Regions from separate parts of the Novosphingobium sp. NPDC080210 genome, predicted to be linked through region 4. Evidence: predicted binding sites of a transcription regulator. Region 4 holds the regulator's gene; each other region holds the start of a gene.
What was found. Region 4 encodes LexA, which represses DNA repair genes until DNA is damaged. Its sites were predicted from a motif close to GTTCCNCNCTTGTTCT; they were not measured.
Positions count from the first base shown of each region.

Region 1: ACQKOE_RS15260 (LexA family protein) is a predicted target of LexA. The motif match lies at 2,162-2,177, and genes of this name have one in related genera.
Region 2: recA (recombinase RecA) is a predicted target of LexA. The motif match lies at 2,026-2,041, and genes of this name have one in related genera.
Region 3: ACQKOE_RS01805 (transcriptional regulator) is a predicted target of LexA. The motif match lies at 2,398-2,413, and genes of this name have one in related genera.

Region 1 is NZ_JBNNWL010000007.1:75,216-79,425, reverse strand. Features, by position in the region: gene ACQKOE_RS15270 (hypothetical protein) at 75-443, opposite strand; gene ACQKOE_RS15265 (Y-family DNA polymerase) at 453-1,721, opposite strand; gene ACQKOE_RS15260 (LexA family protein) at 1,721-2,140, opposite strand; gene ACQKOE_RS15255 (SulP family inorganic anion transporter) at 2,243-3,736, opposite strand; sul1 at 3,796-3,851, opposite strand; gene ACQKOE_RS15250 (hypothetical protein) at 4,034-4,210, opposite strand, start outside.
Region 2 is NZ_JBNNWL010000001.1:54,938-59,147, forward strand. Features, by position in the region: gene ACQKOE_RS00300 (response regulator) at 1-1,988, shown strand, start outside; gene recA (recombinase RecA) at 2,112-3,179, shown strand.
Region 3 is NZ_JBNNWL010000001.1:363,691-367,900, reverse strand. Features, by position in the region: gene ACQKOE_RS01820 (AAA family ATPase) at 1-816, shown strand, start outside; gene ACQKOE_RS01815 (hypothetical protein) at 838-1,530, opposite strand; gene ACQKOE_RS01810 (AlpA family transcriptional regulator) at 1,579-1,818, opposite strand; gene ACQKOE_RS01805 (transcriptional regulator) at 1,864-2,325, opposite strand; gene ACQKOE_RS01800 (hypothetical protein) at 2,676-3,005, shown strand; gene traL (type IV conjugative transfer system protein TraL) at 3,032-3,319, shown strand; gene ACQKOE_RS01790 (type IV conjugative transfer system protein TraE) at 3,331-3,903, shown strand; gene ACQKOE_RS01785 (type-F conjugative transfer system secretin TraK) at 3,903-4,210, shown strand, end outside.
Region 4 is NZ_JBNNWL010000001.1:483,579-487,788, forward strand. Features, by position in the region: gene ACQKOE_RS02330 (ComEC/Rec2 family competence protein) at 1-1,373, shown strand, start outside; gene lexA (transcriptional repressor LexA) at 1,367-2,059, opposite strand; gene moaC (cyclic pyranopterin monophosphate synthase MoaC) at 2,181-2,654, opposite strand; gene trpC (indole-3-glycerol phosphate synthase TrpC) at 2,715-3,503, opposite strand; gene trpD (anthranilate phosphoribosyltransferase) at 3,831-4,210, opposite strand, start outside.

The DNA of each region.
Region 1 (4,210 bases), on a different contig from region 4:
GGATATTTTGGCGATCCATTTTGGGGTCAGAACCGAGATTCACCTCAAAAACCGTCCCGGTTCCAACCGCTGCATCACCGCAAAGCTTGGGCGATTATCAACGCGAGAGCCATGATCGTGATCCACGGCCAGGGCGTTGCCCAGGGCGACCGCACCTTCAACTGTTCAAGCTGGGCAATCGCCATCTGAACGCTGGCCTGCTGAAAGTGCAGATCCGTGAGGGCCGCTTTCATCACGTCGGTCTCGACGTAAGTCGAGGCATCGTCGGCCAGCAGCTCGACTTCCTCAAGCAACCGAAGCACCTCCCGCAGTCGGGGAACTGCGCTCGGATCAGGCGTGCCGAGCTTGGCGATCGCCTCTTGATGCTTGCTCTTGGCCAGCGTCAGCATCTGGCTGATGTGTTCGACAGCAGCATCAGGCAGGTCAGGATCAGCAGCGTCCATGGAGCACTCTTACCCCATCTTGGCGGCAGGAATATCCCCCCACCGAGTCGTAAAGCTGGGTGACAGGTTTTCTTGCCGCATTCGCCATTCGCCGCCCTTGTGGGCCAGCCCCAGTCGAGCCTTGCCGCGACCGAAACGGGAGTTGATCTCGTCCAGCGCCGCCATCAGTCCGTCAGGCCGCTCAATCACGTCAAACAGCGACGCAGGCACCGAGGCAGGATCACCGAGGTCGAGAAGCAAAACTCCGGCCTTCCGCCAGCCATACCCATCGCGCCAGATGCGGTCGAAGATCCGCAGGACGGCATCGGTGATGACGCGGGTGTCGTTGGTAGGGCGCTGGAATGTAGCGGAACCCGACACTGACTTCTGCGCGGCGTTCTGGTCGAATGGGTCGGTCCGGATGAACAATTGGACTGCACCCGCCACCTGTCCGGCATGCCGAACCTTTTCGGCTACCCGTTCGGCAAAACTCATCACGGCATCGTGAACCTGACGCTTGTCGCGGATCGCTTCCCCGAAGGTTCGGGAGCAGCATGTCGTCTGGCGCGGCGCTGGCTGGTCCTCGAGCGCGTGACAGGCAATCCCTCGCAGCTCATGAACTGTTCTGAGGCCGACGATACCCATACGCTGCCGCACCCATCCGTCCTGGGCGCAAGCGAGGTCATGCGCCGTGAAAATGTCTCGCTCTTCCAGCATCGCGCTCCAGCGCCGCCCAATCCCCCAGACATCACCCACGGTGGTCTTCCGCAGTGCCGCCTCCGTCCATTGCGGGTGATGGCTGAGATCAAGGACGCCGCCTGCCTTGGCTGATTTCTTCGCGAGCCGATTGGCAACTTTGGCCAGGGTCTTGGTTGGCCCGACGCCGATCGATACCGGAATCCCGGTCCACTGGTGTGTGCGGCGCCTCAGGTTCCGACACCAGTCAGTGAGATCGGCCACCGCCATCCGGTCGAGGTCGAGGAAGCATTCGTCGATGCTGTAGATCTCATGGGCCGGCGCCTGCGAGCCCAGCACGCTCATCACGCGCTCCGAGATGTCCCCATAGAGCGCGTAGTTCGAGGAACGGACGATGACGCCATGCTCGTCGACCAGATTGCGGATCTTGAACAGCGGCGCGCCCATCGGGATGCCCAGCGCCTTGGCCTCATTGGAGCGGGCGATCACGCAGCCATCGTTGTTGGACAAGACCACGACTGGTCGGTCCCGCAGGTCCGGCTGAAACAGCCGCTCACAGGATGCATAGAAGTTATTGCAGTCGACCAGTGCGAAGGTGGGCATCAGCGGCCACAGTGACGCCGTATGCTGTGGGTGACGACGCCCCAGATTTCACAGCCATCATCGCGGATGCGCAAGGTCGGGAAATTCGGGTTCTCTGCCGCCAGTTGCCACGCTCCGTTGACTCTCTGGAGCCGTTTGACGGTCAGTTCACCGTGCACAACGGCAATGACTATATCGTCGGGCTGCGGGGTGATTCCCCGGTCGATGACGAGCAGATCGCCATCGAAAATCCCGGCGCCACGCATGGATTCCCCGGCCGCGCGCACAAAGAAGGTTGCGGCCGGCCGCCGCACCAGATGCTCGTTTAGATCGAGCTTGCCCTCAATGTGGTCATCCGCTGGGCTCGGGAAGCCGGCCGGCACCGTGGAGGTGAACAGCGGCAGTTCCAAAGGGGTGGGATGATCGACGAAGCGCAGCACGTTTCATATTCCTGAATGAATGGAACATAAATAGAACGAACTGCGGCTGATTCGTCAATGACCCCAATCTTGCCGAGGCAGGTTTGAGTACTCTTCCGGAACTCAGTGCGGCACTGCTCCGAGCTCAAAGCCCGTCTTGTCGTGCATGGCAAAGCGGTCAACGATATCGGCACTGGCTTCGTTATAGCCGATCACGTTCACTTCAGAGCCGTCGCGGCGTAGGCGGGCAATGATCTTGTCGAGGGCTCCGACCCCGGAGATATCCCAGAAGTGCGCGCGTGACACATCGATGGTTACCGGCCGGCCATCCTCGGCCTGGAAGGCGCGAGTGAACCGATCGACAGAGGCGAAGAAGATCTCTCCGCGAACCTTGTAGAGGACCATACCTGTGTCCCCGTCAGAGGTGCGTTCCACCGAGAACATGCGGCGGACCTTGCCGGCGAAGAAGATGCCCGAGAGCAGAACGCCGGTCAGCACCCCGAGCGAAAGATCGTGCGTGACAACGACCACCACCACAGTTGCCACCATCACGATGGAGGACGTGGGCGGATGGCGGCGCAGGTTGGGGATCGAGTTCCAGCTGAAGGTGCCGATCGAAACCATGATCATCACCGCGACCAGCGCAGGCATAGGGATGCGGCCAACCCAGGGGCCGAGCACCGCGAGCAGGAAGAGCAGGAAGGCGCCCGCCACGAAAGTGGACAACCGGCCTCGGCCGCCGGACGTGACGTTGATCACTGACTGACCTATCATCGCGCAACCGCCCATGCCGCCGAACAGGCCTGCCACGATGTTCGCACCGCCCTGGCCGGCGCATTCGCGGCGCTTGTCGCTTTCAGTGTCCGTCATGTCATCGACAATCTGTGCGGTCAGCAGGGATTCGAGAAGGCCGACCGCTGCCATCGTCAGCGAGTAAGGCGCAATGATTTGCAGTGTTTCGAGCGTGAGTGGCACCTGCGGCAGGGCGAAGAATGGTAAGCCGTCCGGCAGCTTGCCCATGTCGCCCACCGTGTTCACCGGCAGGTTAAGCCAGATGCTGAGGGCGCTCAGCACCAGGATCGCCACCAGCGGCGATGGCACGGCCGTGGTCAGGCGCGGAAACAGGTAGATGATCCCCAGGCCACCGGCGACCATGGCATAGGTTTCCCAGCCCACACCCGTCAGCTGCGGCAGTTGCGCCATGAAGATCAGGATCGCCAGTGCATTGACGAAGCCGGTGATGACTGAGCGAGACACGAACTGCATGAGCAGATCGAGGCGAACCAGACCGGCAACGATCTGGAACACCCCCATCAGGAGCGTCGCAGCGAACAGATATTCAACCCCGTGTTCGCGCACCAGCGGCCCGACCAGAACGGCAACCGCGGCCGTCGCCGCAGAGATCATGCCCGATCGGCCACCGGTAAAGGCAATGACCATGGCGATGGCAACGGACGCGTAGAGGCCGACCCGGGGATCGACCCCGGCGATGATCGAAAAGCCGATCGCTTCAGGAATGAGCGCAAGTGCAACCACGATGCCGGCGAGTACATCACGGCGGATTTGTGGTGCGTCACCCAGCCACCGGCTGGGAGAAAGGAAACTGGAATTGGTCATTATTGTTCCGCAACAAGGCACGCGGTGCGCGCTGGCACCCGTATAACAGTCGTGCATGATGTTGCCCGGCGGATCGGCGGCCGGGATAGCCACCCGGGGTCTCACCGGGTCCTTGTGATTGCGCGCTCCATAGCTGGAGACCCTTGTATCAAGCAAGTCAGGCTGGATCAGCCGCTCACAGGATGTGTATAAGCCGGCCACTGCGAAGGTGGCCATTGGTCATGGCGCCCGCGATAGCAAGCCAAGGTCGCTGCCGTCAGCAAAAAGCATCCGCGGTTTTCACGGAGAGGCCCCCTATCAGGCGTCGAGGCCAAAATGTCGCCGCTGCGCGCCCCACTCGTTGGGGAAAGGCGCGGCCAGCGTGGCAAGATCAATCCCGTCCCCCTGCCGGCCGTCAAGAATGGCATCGACGATGTCAGGGGCCAGCAGCGTCATGCGCAGGACCCGGGTTAGATAGCTCAGGCCGATCTTTTC
Region 2 (4,210 bases), 430 kb from region 4:
AGAGCGAGCAGGGCGGACGCTGGAAAGTCACCGCGCTCCGCTCGGGCCGGGGCGACGATTACCTCGTCTGGACCGTCACTGCGGTGACGCCGCCCGATTTGGTCGCGGAACTGGTTCCCTATCTGGATGGCAAGCTGGGCCGCGCGCTCAGCCAGGCCGGCTTTTCCCTCGCCATTGTCGATCCTGATGGCAAAGTGCGCGCGGCCAGCTCCGGCTTTGCCCAGCGTGCTGCCGGGGACGCCGGCGCGATCCTGACCGGACAGGAATTCACCGCGCTGCTGCGGCAGGACGAAAATGACAAGATCACCTGGGCGCGCGAAGGCAGCAAGGGCGCGCCGCTCAGCCTGTTCTACATCCCGGTGATCGATCCCGATGCGCCCGGCTCGGTCGATTACGAGATCACCCCTTCGCTGATCCTGCTGGCCGACCACGGCGTCGGCATTGGCGGCGGGGGGAGCGAGGCGACAGCGGCGGTCCCGCATCTGGAGGCGCTGCTCTCGCAGTTGCCGCTGGGCCTGGCCATGGCCGACCGCGACGGGCGGATGCTCTTCGCCAATGTTGCCTTCATGCGCGCTGCCGGGCGCGAGGGCGATCCGCCGCCGACCTATCCCACCGACCTGGTGGTGCAGGAAGACAAAGGGCCGCTGTCCGACGCGGTCCGCCGCTTTGCCCAGGGCCCGGCGGCCAGCGGGGATATTGCCGTGCGCCTGCGCAGCCAGCCGGAAGAGCCGGTCAACCTCAGCCTTGCCGGAGTGCGCGGGCTGGGTGAGGCAGCGGTCCTGCTCGGCCTGACCGACACGACCGAGGAAACCCGGCTCAAGCGGCAGGTGGCCCAGGCGACCAAGATGCAGGCGGTCGGGCAGCTGGCGGGCGGCGTCGCGCACGATTTCAACAATGTCCTCACCGCGATCCTGGGCATTTGCGACCTGATGCTGCTGCGCCATACGCCGGGCGACAGCGACTATGACGATATCCAGCAGATCCGCGCCAATTCCAACCGCGCCGCCAGCCTGACGCGCCAGCTCCTCGCCTTCAGCCGCCAGCAGACCCTGCGCCCCGAAGTGCTGCAATTGCCGGATGTCCTGTCCGACGTGTCGCACCTGCTCAAGCGGCTCATCGGGGAAAAGATCCAGCTGGTGGTCAAGCACGACCGCGACCTTGGCCCCGTCCGCGCCGACCCGACCCAGCTGGAGCAGGTGATCGTCAACCTGGCGGTCAATGCCCGCGATGCCATGCAGATGCGCGGCGATGGCAGCGGCAAGCTGACCATGGCGACGCGCAAGGTCAGCGCGGCGGACGTGCGGGCGATGCGCAGCGCGATCATGCCGCAGACCGACTATACCGCGCTGATCGTGGAAGACACCGGCTGCGGGATTGCGCCCGATCACCTCGGCAAGATTTTCGAACCGTTCTTCACCACCAAGGAAACCGGCAAGGGCACCGGGCTGGGCCTCTCGACGGTCTACGGCATCGTCAAGCAGTCGGGCGGCTTCATCTTTGCCGATAGCGAAGTGGGTCGCGGCACCAAGTTCACCGTCTATCTGCCGGTCTATCACGCCGCTCCCGGGGAAAGCCCGGGCAAGGCGGTCAAGGTGGAGGAAGTGCGCGAATGGTCGGGCGGCGGCAACGTGCTGCTGGTCGAGGACGAGGACATGGTCCGCGCCGTCGCCGAACGCGCGCTGACCCGGGCGGGCTATTCCGTCACTCCGGCCAGCGACGGCGACGAGGGCCTGGAGATCGTGCGCAGCGGCGCGCAGTTCGACCTGATCGTGTCGGACGTCGTCATGCCCGCGCTGGACGGCCCGTCGATGGTGCGCGAGATTCGCAAGCTCGATCCGCAGATCCCGGTGCTGTTCATGTCGGGCTATGCCGAGGAGCAATTGCGCAAGGAAATCGACATTACCGACGTCCGGTTCCTGCCCAAGCCGTTCACCGTGCAGCAGATTACCGAGAAGGTGGGGGCCGTGCTGGCCGCTGCGAAGGGCTGAATTGCAAAGCGTTATCAAAAAACGGAAAAATCTTGTCGTTCCCCTCTTGTTCCATAAGAACAAATGCGATACATAATGGCGAGTTGACCTTCCGGGTCGGCTAGGTACGCAAGGGGAACTTCGATGGGTGCTCAACTCAAGCTGATTCAGGAAGGCAAGGACAACATGGACCGTCAAAAGGCGCTCGAAGCAGCGCTGGCGCAGATCGACCGGGCGTTTGGCAAGGGCTCGGCAATGAAGCTGGGTTCCAAGGAAACGATGCAGGTGGAGGCTATTTCCACCGGCTCGCTTGGCCTGGACATTGCCCTGGGCATCGGCGGCCTGCCGCGTGGCCGCATCATCGAAATCTACGGTCCCGAAAGCTCGGGCAAGACCACCCTGGCGCTGCACGCCATTGCCGAAGCGCAAAAGACCGGCGGCACGGCAGCCTTTGTCGACGCGGAACACGCGCTCGATCCAGTCTATGCCAAGAAACTGGGCGTCAACATCGACGAACTGATCGTATCGCAGCCCGACACGGGTGAGCAGGCGCTCGAAATCGTCGATACCCTGGTGCGTTCCAATGCGATCGACGTGCTGGTGGTGGACTCGGTTGCTGCCCTGGTGCCCCGCGCCGAAATCGAAGGCGAAATGGGCGACAGTCACGTCGGCCTCCAGGCCCGCCTGATGAGCCAGGCCCTGCGCAAGCTGACCGGTTCGATCAGTCGCTCGCGCTGCATGGTGATCTTCATCAACCAGGTCCGCATGAAGATCGGCGTGATGTACGGCAATCCGGAAACCACCACCGGCGGCAATGCGCTGAAGTTCTACGCCTCGGTCCGTCTCGACATCCGCCGCACCGGGCAGATCAAGGACCGCGACGATATCGTCGGCAACGCGACCCGCGTCAAAGTGGTCAAGAACAAGGTCGCCCCGCCGTTCAAGCAGGTCGAATTCGACATCATGTACGGCGAAGGCATTTCCAAGATCGGCGAAATCCTTGACCTTGGGGTCAAGGCTGGCCTGGTCGAAAAGTCCGGCGCCTGGTTCTCGTACGACAGCATTCGCATCGGGCAGGGGCGTGAGAACGCCAAGACCTACCTGAAGGAAAATCCCGAGCTTTGTGACCGGCTGGAGGCTGCCATTCGCAGCCAAACCGAAGGTCTTGCCGGGGAGATGATGACCGGTCCGGACGCGGAGGACGACATCTGATCCCTGAGAGCTTCCGGCCCGGCAGGCCGCCCGCCTGCCAGAACCGGGACTGAATGGAGGGCGCTCCCGTTCCCCGTACCCCGTGGGGCGTCCTCCAGACCATAAACCGGCGCGGCGAGCCACCCGGCTCCCGCGCCGGTTCTGTTCTTGCGGTTGATTGCTGGGCGCTCCGTGCGGAGCCACCCAAGCTGGCCCCCGGATCAAGTCCGGGGTGACGGCATTGCGGTAGTCCTCCACGCCGTTCGTGGTGAGGAGGCGCCGAAATCGCAGATTGAGGACCCGTCTCTAACCACAGCGCCTCAGGCAGTCCTTCGAGACGGCGCTTCAGCCTGCGGCTTCAGCACCTCCTCAGGACAAACGGCGATGGGATTAAACACCCCGCTCAGGCTGAGCCTGTCGAAGCCGGGTTGCGCCAAATTGTTCACGCAAAGGCGCAAAAAGAAGGAAAGGCGCAAAGGATATGCCGCCGCAGGCGCGCATCCTTCATCCGGTGCGTTTGCGGCGAGCCAGGAACAGCAGGCGACAGAGCCACAAACGCAACCCCTTCGCGCCTCCCTTCTTCTCTGCGCCTTTGCGTGAACCATTCCGAGCTGGCCGAAGACGCAGCGCGGGAAGGAAAACGCAGCTTCTGCCGCCCTGGATTGCTTCGTCGCTGCGCTCCTCGCAATGACGAGGTTTGATTAAATCCGTTCGCGGTGAGGAGGAGGCGAAATCCTGGATTGAGGACTCGTCTCGAACCACAGCGCCACAGGCAGTCCTTCGAGACGGCACTTCAGCCTGCGGCTTCAGCACCTCCTCAGGACGAACGGCCATGGGATCAAACACCTCGCTCAGGCTGAGCCTGTCGAAGCCGGGGTGCGACAAATTGTTAATGCGAAGGCGCAAAAAGAAGGAAAGGCGCAAAGGATATGCCGCCGCAGGCGCGCATCCTTCATCCGGTGCGTTTGCGGCGAGCCAGCAACAGCAGGCGACAGAGCCGCAAACGCAACCCCTTCGCGCCTCCCTTCTTCTCTGCGCCTTTGCGTGAACCA
Region 3 (4,210 bases), 120 kb from region 4:
GCCGACGTTGCGAAGACCGCCATCCACAGTGTGATGCGTGCTCTTGGCCAGTCCTGCGCCCCCGACGCACCAGGCAGTTCGGTTTATGATCCGAAGCTGTCACGGGCGGACACTGATTTGTCTCGTCTCGCTGAGCGTCTGGCCGCGACCCCAGATCGAGGCTGGAGCCTGTTGCTGTCGGGGCCTTCAGGTACAGGTAAGTCCGCCTTTGCGCGGCACCTCGCCGAGACCATGGGGTTGGAAATTGAAGAGCGGCGGTGCTCGGACCTGATGAGTCCCTATGTAGGCGAGACCGAACAAAACATTGCTGAAGCCTTTGCCAAGGCAGCCGACCGCGGTGCGCTGCTATTGATCGATGAGGTCGACAGCTTCCTTTACCGCAGGGAAGCCGGTCAACGGAGCTGGGAGGTCAGCCAGGTCAACGAGATGCTGGTACAGCTCGAACACCTCCGCACTCCCTTCATCGCCACGACCAATCTGGCCGACAATCTCGATCCAGCGACCCAGCGTCGCTTCACGATCCGCGCTGTGTTCAATGCCATGACGCCAGCGCAGGCAGGCAAGCTTTTCCAAGCCCGGTTTGGCCTCGACTGGCCATCGGAGTGGCCCATCCACCATGGCCAAACGCCGGGTGACTTTGCGGTCGTTGCGCACCGCGCGAAGCTGCTGGCGGAGAAGGATCCAGCTGTCCTAGTGAGGTGGCTACGTGACGAGATCGATGCGCGTGGCGACCAGATGCGGGGTACGATGGGGTTTCACGTCCACTCGCCCCCTGCGCCACGTCAACGCACAGAAGACTTGGACGAGGCAGCGTGAACTCACCCCGAAGCGGCCGAGCTAGTCGACCACAGGGTAATTCGGCATCGGCCAAGCGTGATCCGGGTTATCCATCATCAGATCGACGAAGATGGGCAGCAGGCAACCCAGAAGAGAGGCGCCATCCCTGACTTGGTCACGGTTGACGTCGCTGTTCCAGGTTGCGCCGCCATGCACCAGCTGGTTCCTCAGAACGTACAGCCGATCAAACAGGATAGAGAGAATCCGGGCTGTATCGTGCTCACGCAAGGCGTGCTTGATGGCTGTCTGGCTTCGCTCAAGCTTTTGCTCCCAATCCGCATAGCCCGGGTCCCCGTTCTGGTGCTGCCAGAACGGGTGATAGACATGCCGATTATCCAGAAGCAGCCGGATTTCCTGGCTGAACCGTTGCCAGACGGCATCGTAGACCCGGTGGCGGGCGTCGAACTTCACCAAGGTCGAGAAAAATGCCTGAAAGAGACCGCGTTCGCCTTCCGGCGCTGAGCTGCTGGCCGATGCCTCGACATCACCGGCATAGGCCGCGTTAAATCCAATCCAGAGAAGGATGAAGCGGACATCATGGTCTTCATCCTCAGCTTCGGCTCGTCGAAGCCAAGATAGCGCACGGTGCACGCGAAGCCCCAAAGGCTTCTGGAAGCCGTCCCGCAGCGAACGCTGCTTCTCCTTCAGAGCTTCGGGATGAAGAGTATTGCCCAGCGGATATCGATAAACCATGCGCGCAGCTTAGCGCGAGGAATCCTAACGGAATAGACTACGGCGTGATCAGTTTGGAATTCGCGATACGGCGCGGATCCACTCATCAATTTCCGCTTCGACCCAAACTGCACATTTGGGCCCCAGCGATCGTGACTTGGGGAAACGCCCTTCGCTCATCCGCTGATAGATGGCCGAACGACGCAGCCCGACGCGGGCCATCACTTCCGGCAGTCGAAGAAGTCGGGCCGGCGACACAGTTTCCGCCGGCGGCAGGTAGGGCGCTTCATCTTGAGCTGAATGCGACATTGCTGATCTCAATCGTAAAGTTCGGTCCCCTCCGAACTCCCAGGCCTACCGTGAGAGCGACATGGCGATGTCGCGATTGGCGAAATCATCGATGTGCTTGGCGAGCATTCGCGCCACCAGCTGCGCCGTGCCGCCCGCCCACCGAGGCCGCAGATCCTCGATCCGGCGGCCGAGGGTTCGCTGCAGATGGACGGGCAGGCTGGTGAAGAACTCTTCGAGAAATTCGCCCATCTCGCCATGCATCCATTCGCAAGCGAGATCTTCCTGCCCGGCGAGCGCTAGGATCATGGTAGCGCGGGGGTGTGCTCCACAGGCGGCGAGCACGCGTGATGCTTCGTCGAGCCCGATAGGCCGCTCGCCGCGCGCAACGCGAAGCAAGGTCTCGCGATGCATCCCGCTTTCATTGGCAATCCTGTGGCGTGGTTTGCCGGCGGCATCGATCGCATGGGCAAGCACGCGAGCCAGGCTTTCATTGGCCGGTCTGTCGGCGGCGGTTGGATGGTGCATGGTTGTCTCCTCGTTTCTTCAATGGTGCGATTCGCAGGCATATCGCGAAGCATCCCATGTAGGAAAATGAAAAGAACATAGATAGAACATCTCGTTTAGAGGCGAATCAGTTCCTCTATCCGAGTCGTCGCCGAATCGCGTCTAGCGTGACGGTAGTCACCGACACATAAAGACTGATTTAGCGCCATTATCGTCGGTTTTGATCGTCGGGCAGGAAAAGATGTGTCCGCATCTGTCCGCCTCCAGCGGAGATCAGATCACAACTCTTTCCTACAAACACTTCCTAGATGCATGTGGAACACACAGCGAACGCAAGGACGCTGTGACCACCCCTCCAACCGGAGCTTCACATGCAGTCTCTCACCCTCCCCCGGCGCGTCGGCGTCACCGGTCTCGGCAAGGCCCTCAACATTGCCATCCCGTTCGCAGTCGCGGCGCTTGCGGCGAGCGCCGCCTATGCGGGCGCTGACACGACCTTCACCCCTGCCCTCACCAAGTTCACCGACTTTCTCGAAGGTTCGGGCGGCAAGATCATCACGGTTCTCAGCCTCGCTGGCGGCCTGATCGGTCTGGCATCCGGGCGCTTTTCGCTCGGCCAGGTCGCCGTTCCGGTGGGCGTCGGCATCGGTGTCGGCACCGGTGTTCCGATCGTCACCTCGGTCGTGACCGCGGTCATCTGAACACGGCCCGAGAAGGCGGCGTCGCCATGGCAGACCCTTACATCATTCCCCGGCGCCTCGATGACCCGGAGCTTATCGGCTTCTGGACCATCGACGAGTTCGCGGGAATGCTGGTCCCCTTCACCTGGGGAATCCTCACCCAGCATATCTTTATCGGTATCATAGTCGCCTTCGGCGCCTGGTTCGCATTGCGAAAGGCAAAAGCAGGACGCGCCAGCTCCTGGGTAGCCCATGCCGCATATTGGTATCTGCCTGCAGGATTTCTGGGCCTCAAGGCAACGCCGCCTTCTCACTGCCGACTGCTTGCCGGTTGAGGGGCACACCGATGTTTTCCGACATATCACACGAACGTCAGCAATCGCTGCTGCGCCAGCGGAACCTGTTCGCGCTCACCAGTGCCGGTCTCGGCCTCGCACTGGTCGTAGCAGGGAGCCTTGCCGCCACCCGCGACCGTGAGGTTGTGCTGGTGCCGACCGTTCCCAAGCAACTCACGGTTAGCAGCGCCGGGGTCGAGGCCGACTATCTCGAGCTCGTCACCCGCGATGCCGCCCTTGTGCTCCTCAATCGCAGCCCCGAGGGCCTCGATTACTGGATGAACGAGATCCTGAAGCTGGCGGATCCCGCAAGCTATGGGCGGCTCAAAGCTGAGCTCGTGCGGATTGTCGAGGAGCAGCGGGGCTCGGACGTCACCCAGGCATTCGTGATCCGGTCGATGACTGTCGATCCGAAGGGGCTGACCTCGGATGTGACCGGAACTCTCAAGACCTTCGTCGGCGCACAGGTGATTGCGAGTGACGAGCGCCGCTTCCGCTTCAGCTGGACTTACCGCGGCCTGCGCCTGGCGCTGGCAGGGTTCGCCCAGCTCCCCCCACAGGACAAATCAAAGGAGGCCCAGTGATGGCTTACCGAAAAGATGCTTACGCTCGGGTCCGACTTCTGAGTGCGGCAGCACTGCTCACAGCAGTAGCATCCCCCGCTCATGCCGCCGACCAGTTCAAGCAAGCGGCCGATGGTGCCGGGATCGAGTGCAGTGTTTCGGCGCGGGAACTGACCCGCTTTGCGCTGGTCGACGACCAGTTCGCCAGCGTCTCGAAGATCTCGACCGGCACGCCCTACAACGACTTTGCGGTGACCAACGAGCCGGTGCGCGGGGATATCTACGTGTCCGTGCCGGAAACCTACGCCGCCCGGGCAATCAGCTTCTT
Region 4 (4,210 bases):
CGCACCTGCTGTCAGTCAGCGGGCTACATGTCAGCGCAGTCGTGGCGGCAGGCTACTTCGTGGCGATCCGCCTGCTGGCGCTATGGCCCTGGCTGGCCTTGCGGGTGCGCTTGCCCCTTGTCGCCGCCGGGACAGGAGCGTTGGTCGGGATTGGCTATACCTTGCTGACCGGCGCGGAACTGCCGACGATTCGGTCCTGCATCGGGGCCGTGTTGGTCCTCGCCGCCCTCGCCATGGGCCGCGATCCCTTGTCGATGCGGATGGTCACCATCGCCGGTTTTCTGGTCGTCCTGTTCTGGCCTGAAGCCGTCGTCGGGCCGAGTTTCCAGATGAGCTTTGCAGCGGTAATCGCCATCGTTGCCTTGCATGGATCTGTGGGCATGCGGTCCTTCAATGCTCCGCGTGAGGAAGGCTGGCTGGCGAAAGGAGCGCGTAACCTGTTCGGCCTGCTGATTACGGGCGTGGTGATTGAACTGGCCCTGATGCCGATTGTCCTGTTCCATTTTCACCGCGCCGGGGTTTACGGAGCGCTGGCCAACGTCGTCGCGATCCCGCTGACGACATTGGCTTCGATGCCGCTGATTGCCCTCGCACTGCTGTTCGATCTGGTGGGGATCGGTGCGCCGTTCTGGTGGCTGGCGGGCAAGTCGCTGGAACTGCTGCTGGCTCTGGCGCACTGGGTTGCGGCCATGCCCGGTGCAGTCACGGCCATGCCGGGCATGGGGAGGGGCGCGTTTGCCCTGTTCGTGGCGGGCGGCTTGTGGCTAGCACTCTGGCAAAGCCGGATCCGCTTGCTGGGTTTGGTCCCCGTCGCGGCCGGACTGATCTTGCTGAGCCAGGTGAGAACCCCGGACTTGCTGGTCTCCAGCGACGGAAAACATGTCGGGATTACACGCGTGGCAGGCGAAGATCTGCTGGTGCTGCGCGACAGCAGAAGTGGATACACCCGCGACAACCTGCTCGAAAGTGCGGGCATGAGCGGTGCGACGAGGACGATTGCGGAATGGCCCGGAGCCAATTGCAATGCTGATTTCTGCGCGCTGAAGCTGGAACGCAGGGGCAGATCGTGGCGTTTGCTGATCGGGCGGGGGACGGATTTTGTTCCGGAACGCGCACTCGCTGCCGCCTGCGACCGGGCCGATATCGTCATCGCCGGACGATACTTGCCGGGATCGTGCCGCCCGCGCTGGTTAAAGGTGGACCGGCGTATGCTCGATCAAACCGGAGGGCTGAAAATCGACTTGGTCCAGCAGAAGCTCGCCACCGTCGCTGAGGACCAGGGTCAGCATGGCTGGTGGAAGCCGAGGCAGGCCAACCAGCCATCTGCAAAAGCGCTGCCGGCCGAGGAGGCAAGCAGCGCCCCGGATCAGTGATAGCGGCGCAGCAATCCGGCCAGCTTGCCCTGGACCACCACTTCGCGCGGATCATAGATCTGCGGTTCATAGGCCGCATTGGCGGGATCGAGCCTGACGCGGCCATTCTCGCGGCGCAGGTATTTCAGCGTTGCTTCCTCGCCGCGCACCAGGGCTACGACAATTTCGCCATCGCGTGCCGTATCGGTGCGGCGGATCAGGGCATAGTCACCGTCCAGAATGCCCGCTTCGATCATCGAATCGCCGGAAACTTCCAGGGCGTAATGATCGCCCGCGCCCAGCAGGGCTGCCGGGACTGGCAGGGTGGCCGACGTTTCCATCGCCTCAATCGGGACGCCCGCCGCAATCCGGCCGTGCAGGGGAATTTCGATCACGTCATTGGCCGGAGCAGGGCGCGCTTCGGGCGGACGAATCACGGCAGCTGCCGCGCTGTTGCTGTTCGCCGCGCGAGCCGGAGCCTTGGTCGTTACGTCATCGGGCTGACGCAGCACTTCCAGCGCCCGGGCCCGATTGGGCAGGCGGCGGATGAACCCGCGTTCTTCCAGGGCGGAAATCAGCCGGTGAACCCCGGACTTTGACTTGAGGTCCAGAGCCTCCTTCATTTCCTCAAACGAGGGGGAGACGCCGCTTTCTTCAAGACGGGCCTGGATGAAGCGGATCAATTCGTGCTGCTTGCGAGTCAGCATGCCGGCATCACTCCGTTGGAATCGGTCCGGAACGGGAATGTTCCTGCACCGTTCAGTGAACGAATGAGGAACAAGTAAGCAACCTTTCGGAACGAGTCAAGCAGTTACGCCTTCCGAACAATCAATCCTCTGCGCGCCAGTCTCCGGACTTCCCGCCGCGCTTTTCGATCAGGCGCATGCCGGAAATGACCATGCCTTTGTCGACCGCCTTGGCCATGTCGTAAATGGTGAGGAGCGCCACCGAGGCGGCGGTGAGCGCTTCCATTTCCACACCGGTCTTGCCGGATAGCGAGGCGCTGGCGGTCACGCGCACGGCGCTCTCTTCAAAGGCGAAGTCCACTGTTGCCGCGTCGAGCGAGAGGGGGTGGCACAGCGGGATCAGGTCGGCGGTTTTCTTGGCGGCCATGATGCCGGCGATGCGCGCCGCAGCCAGAACGTCGCCCTTGGGAACCGCGCCATCACGGATTGCGGTAAGCGCCTGAGCGGACATGGTGATCCGGCCCTCGGCAATGGCCACGCGGCGCGTTTCTGACTTGGCGCCGACATCGACCATGCGCGCCTTGCCCTGTTCGTCGAGGTGGGTCAGCTCGCTCATCGTTCCTCCGTCGATCGGTCTGACCGTCTTGTTGCAGCTTTCGGCGCCAGTGGACAGGCGCTATCCGTTGAGCAAGGTGCGGGTCGCGGCTTCAACGTCATCTTGCCGCATCAGGCTTTCGCCGACCAGGAACGTGCGGATGCCGGACTTTTCCAGGCGGAGCAGGTCGGCATGGCCGTTGATCCCGCTCTCGCTGACCAGCAAGGTGCCCGCCGGGGCGAGGGGGGCGAGGCGTTCGCTGTTGGCCACGTCAGTCACGAACCGTTTGAGGTCGCGGTTGTTGACGCCGATCAGGCGGCTGCTCAGACGAGCGGCGCGTTCCATTTCGGCCTCGTCGTGCACTTCGACCAGAACGTCCATGCCGAGTTCCTTCGCAGCCGCTTCGATCTCAGCCATTTGGGCGTCGTCGAGGGCGGCGACGATGATCAGGATCGCATCGGCGCCGATGGCGCGGGCCTCAGCCACTTGCCAGGGGTCGACCATGAAATCCTTGCGCAGGACCGGCAGGTCGCAGGCCGCGCGGGCGGCGACCAGGTAATCCTCATGCCCCTGGAAATAGGGCGCATCGGTCAGGATCGAGAGACAGGCCGCGCCGCCGGCCTGATAGGCTCGGGCGTGAGCGGGCGGATCGAAGTCGGGGCGGATCAGGCCCTTGGACGGGCTGGCCTTCTTGATCTCGGCAATCAAGGCGAAGCCGGTCTCGGCCTTTCGGCGCAAGGCAGCTTCAAACCCGCGCGGGGCGGTTTGCTGCGCGGCCTTGGCGTCGAGGTCGGACCAGGAGGCCAGCGGCTTGCGGGCGGCAACTTCTTCGCGCTTGGTGGCGCAGATTTCTGCTAGTTTGTCGGTCATCTCGGGGGCGCTCTAGCTTGGATTTTCGGGCGGTGTCGAGTTTTGTTTGATTCTCACACGAAGGCACGAAGACACGAAGGCGTTTCAGCCGAAACGTTGCGTAGGAATAATCTCACGCAAAGGCGCGAAGGCGCCAAGGTGTTGCGCTGGTCGCCGAAGGCGTTTGCCTCTCAATGGTTGCGGCAAATTCTACGTCCGTATTTCACACGGCTTCGCCGAATGTCCGGCATCTTAGCGTCTTTGCGGCTTTGCGTGATTATCCAATAAAAGGACGATCCCCGAAAGAAGCTCTTCGTGCCTTCGTGTCTTCGTGTGAGTCCCAAAAACTCACCGAACCATGTCGATCCAGCAAGCGAGCAGCGCCTTGGCCAAGCCTTTATCGAGAGCTTCGGCCGCCTCTTCAACGCCTTCCAGCCAGTCCTCGACCTGTCCCGCCACCAGCAAGGCGGCTGCGGAGTTGAGCAGGACCGCAGTGCGATAGGCGCCTTGTTCGCCCATCAGCACCCGCTTTAGTGCCTCTGCGTTATAGGCCGCGTCACCCCCGCGCAGTTCTTCCAGTGGATAGGGTGCAAGGCCCGCATCGTCAGGCGAAATTTCCGCTGGCAGGGGCGGCAAGCCTATTGTGGCGAGATAGCTGGGACCAGCGACGGAAAGCTCGTCCAGCCCTTCTGCACCGGAGACGATCATCGCCGCTTCGGTGTCGAGCA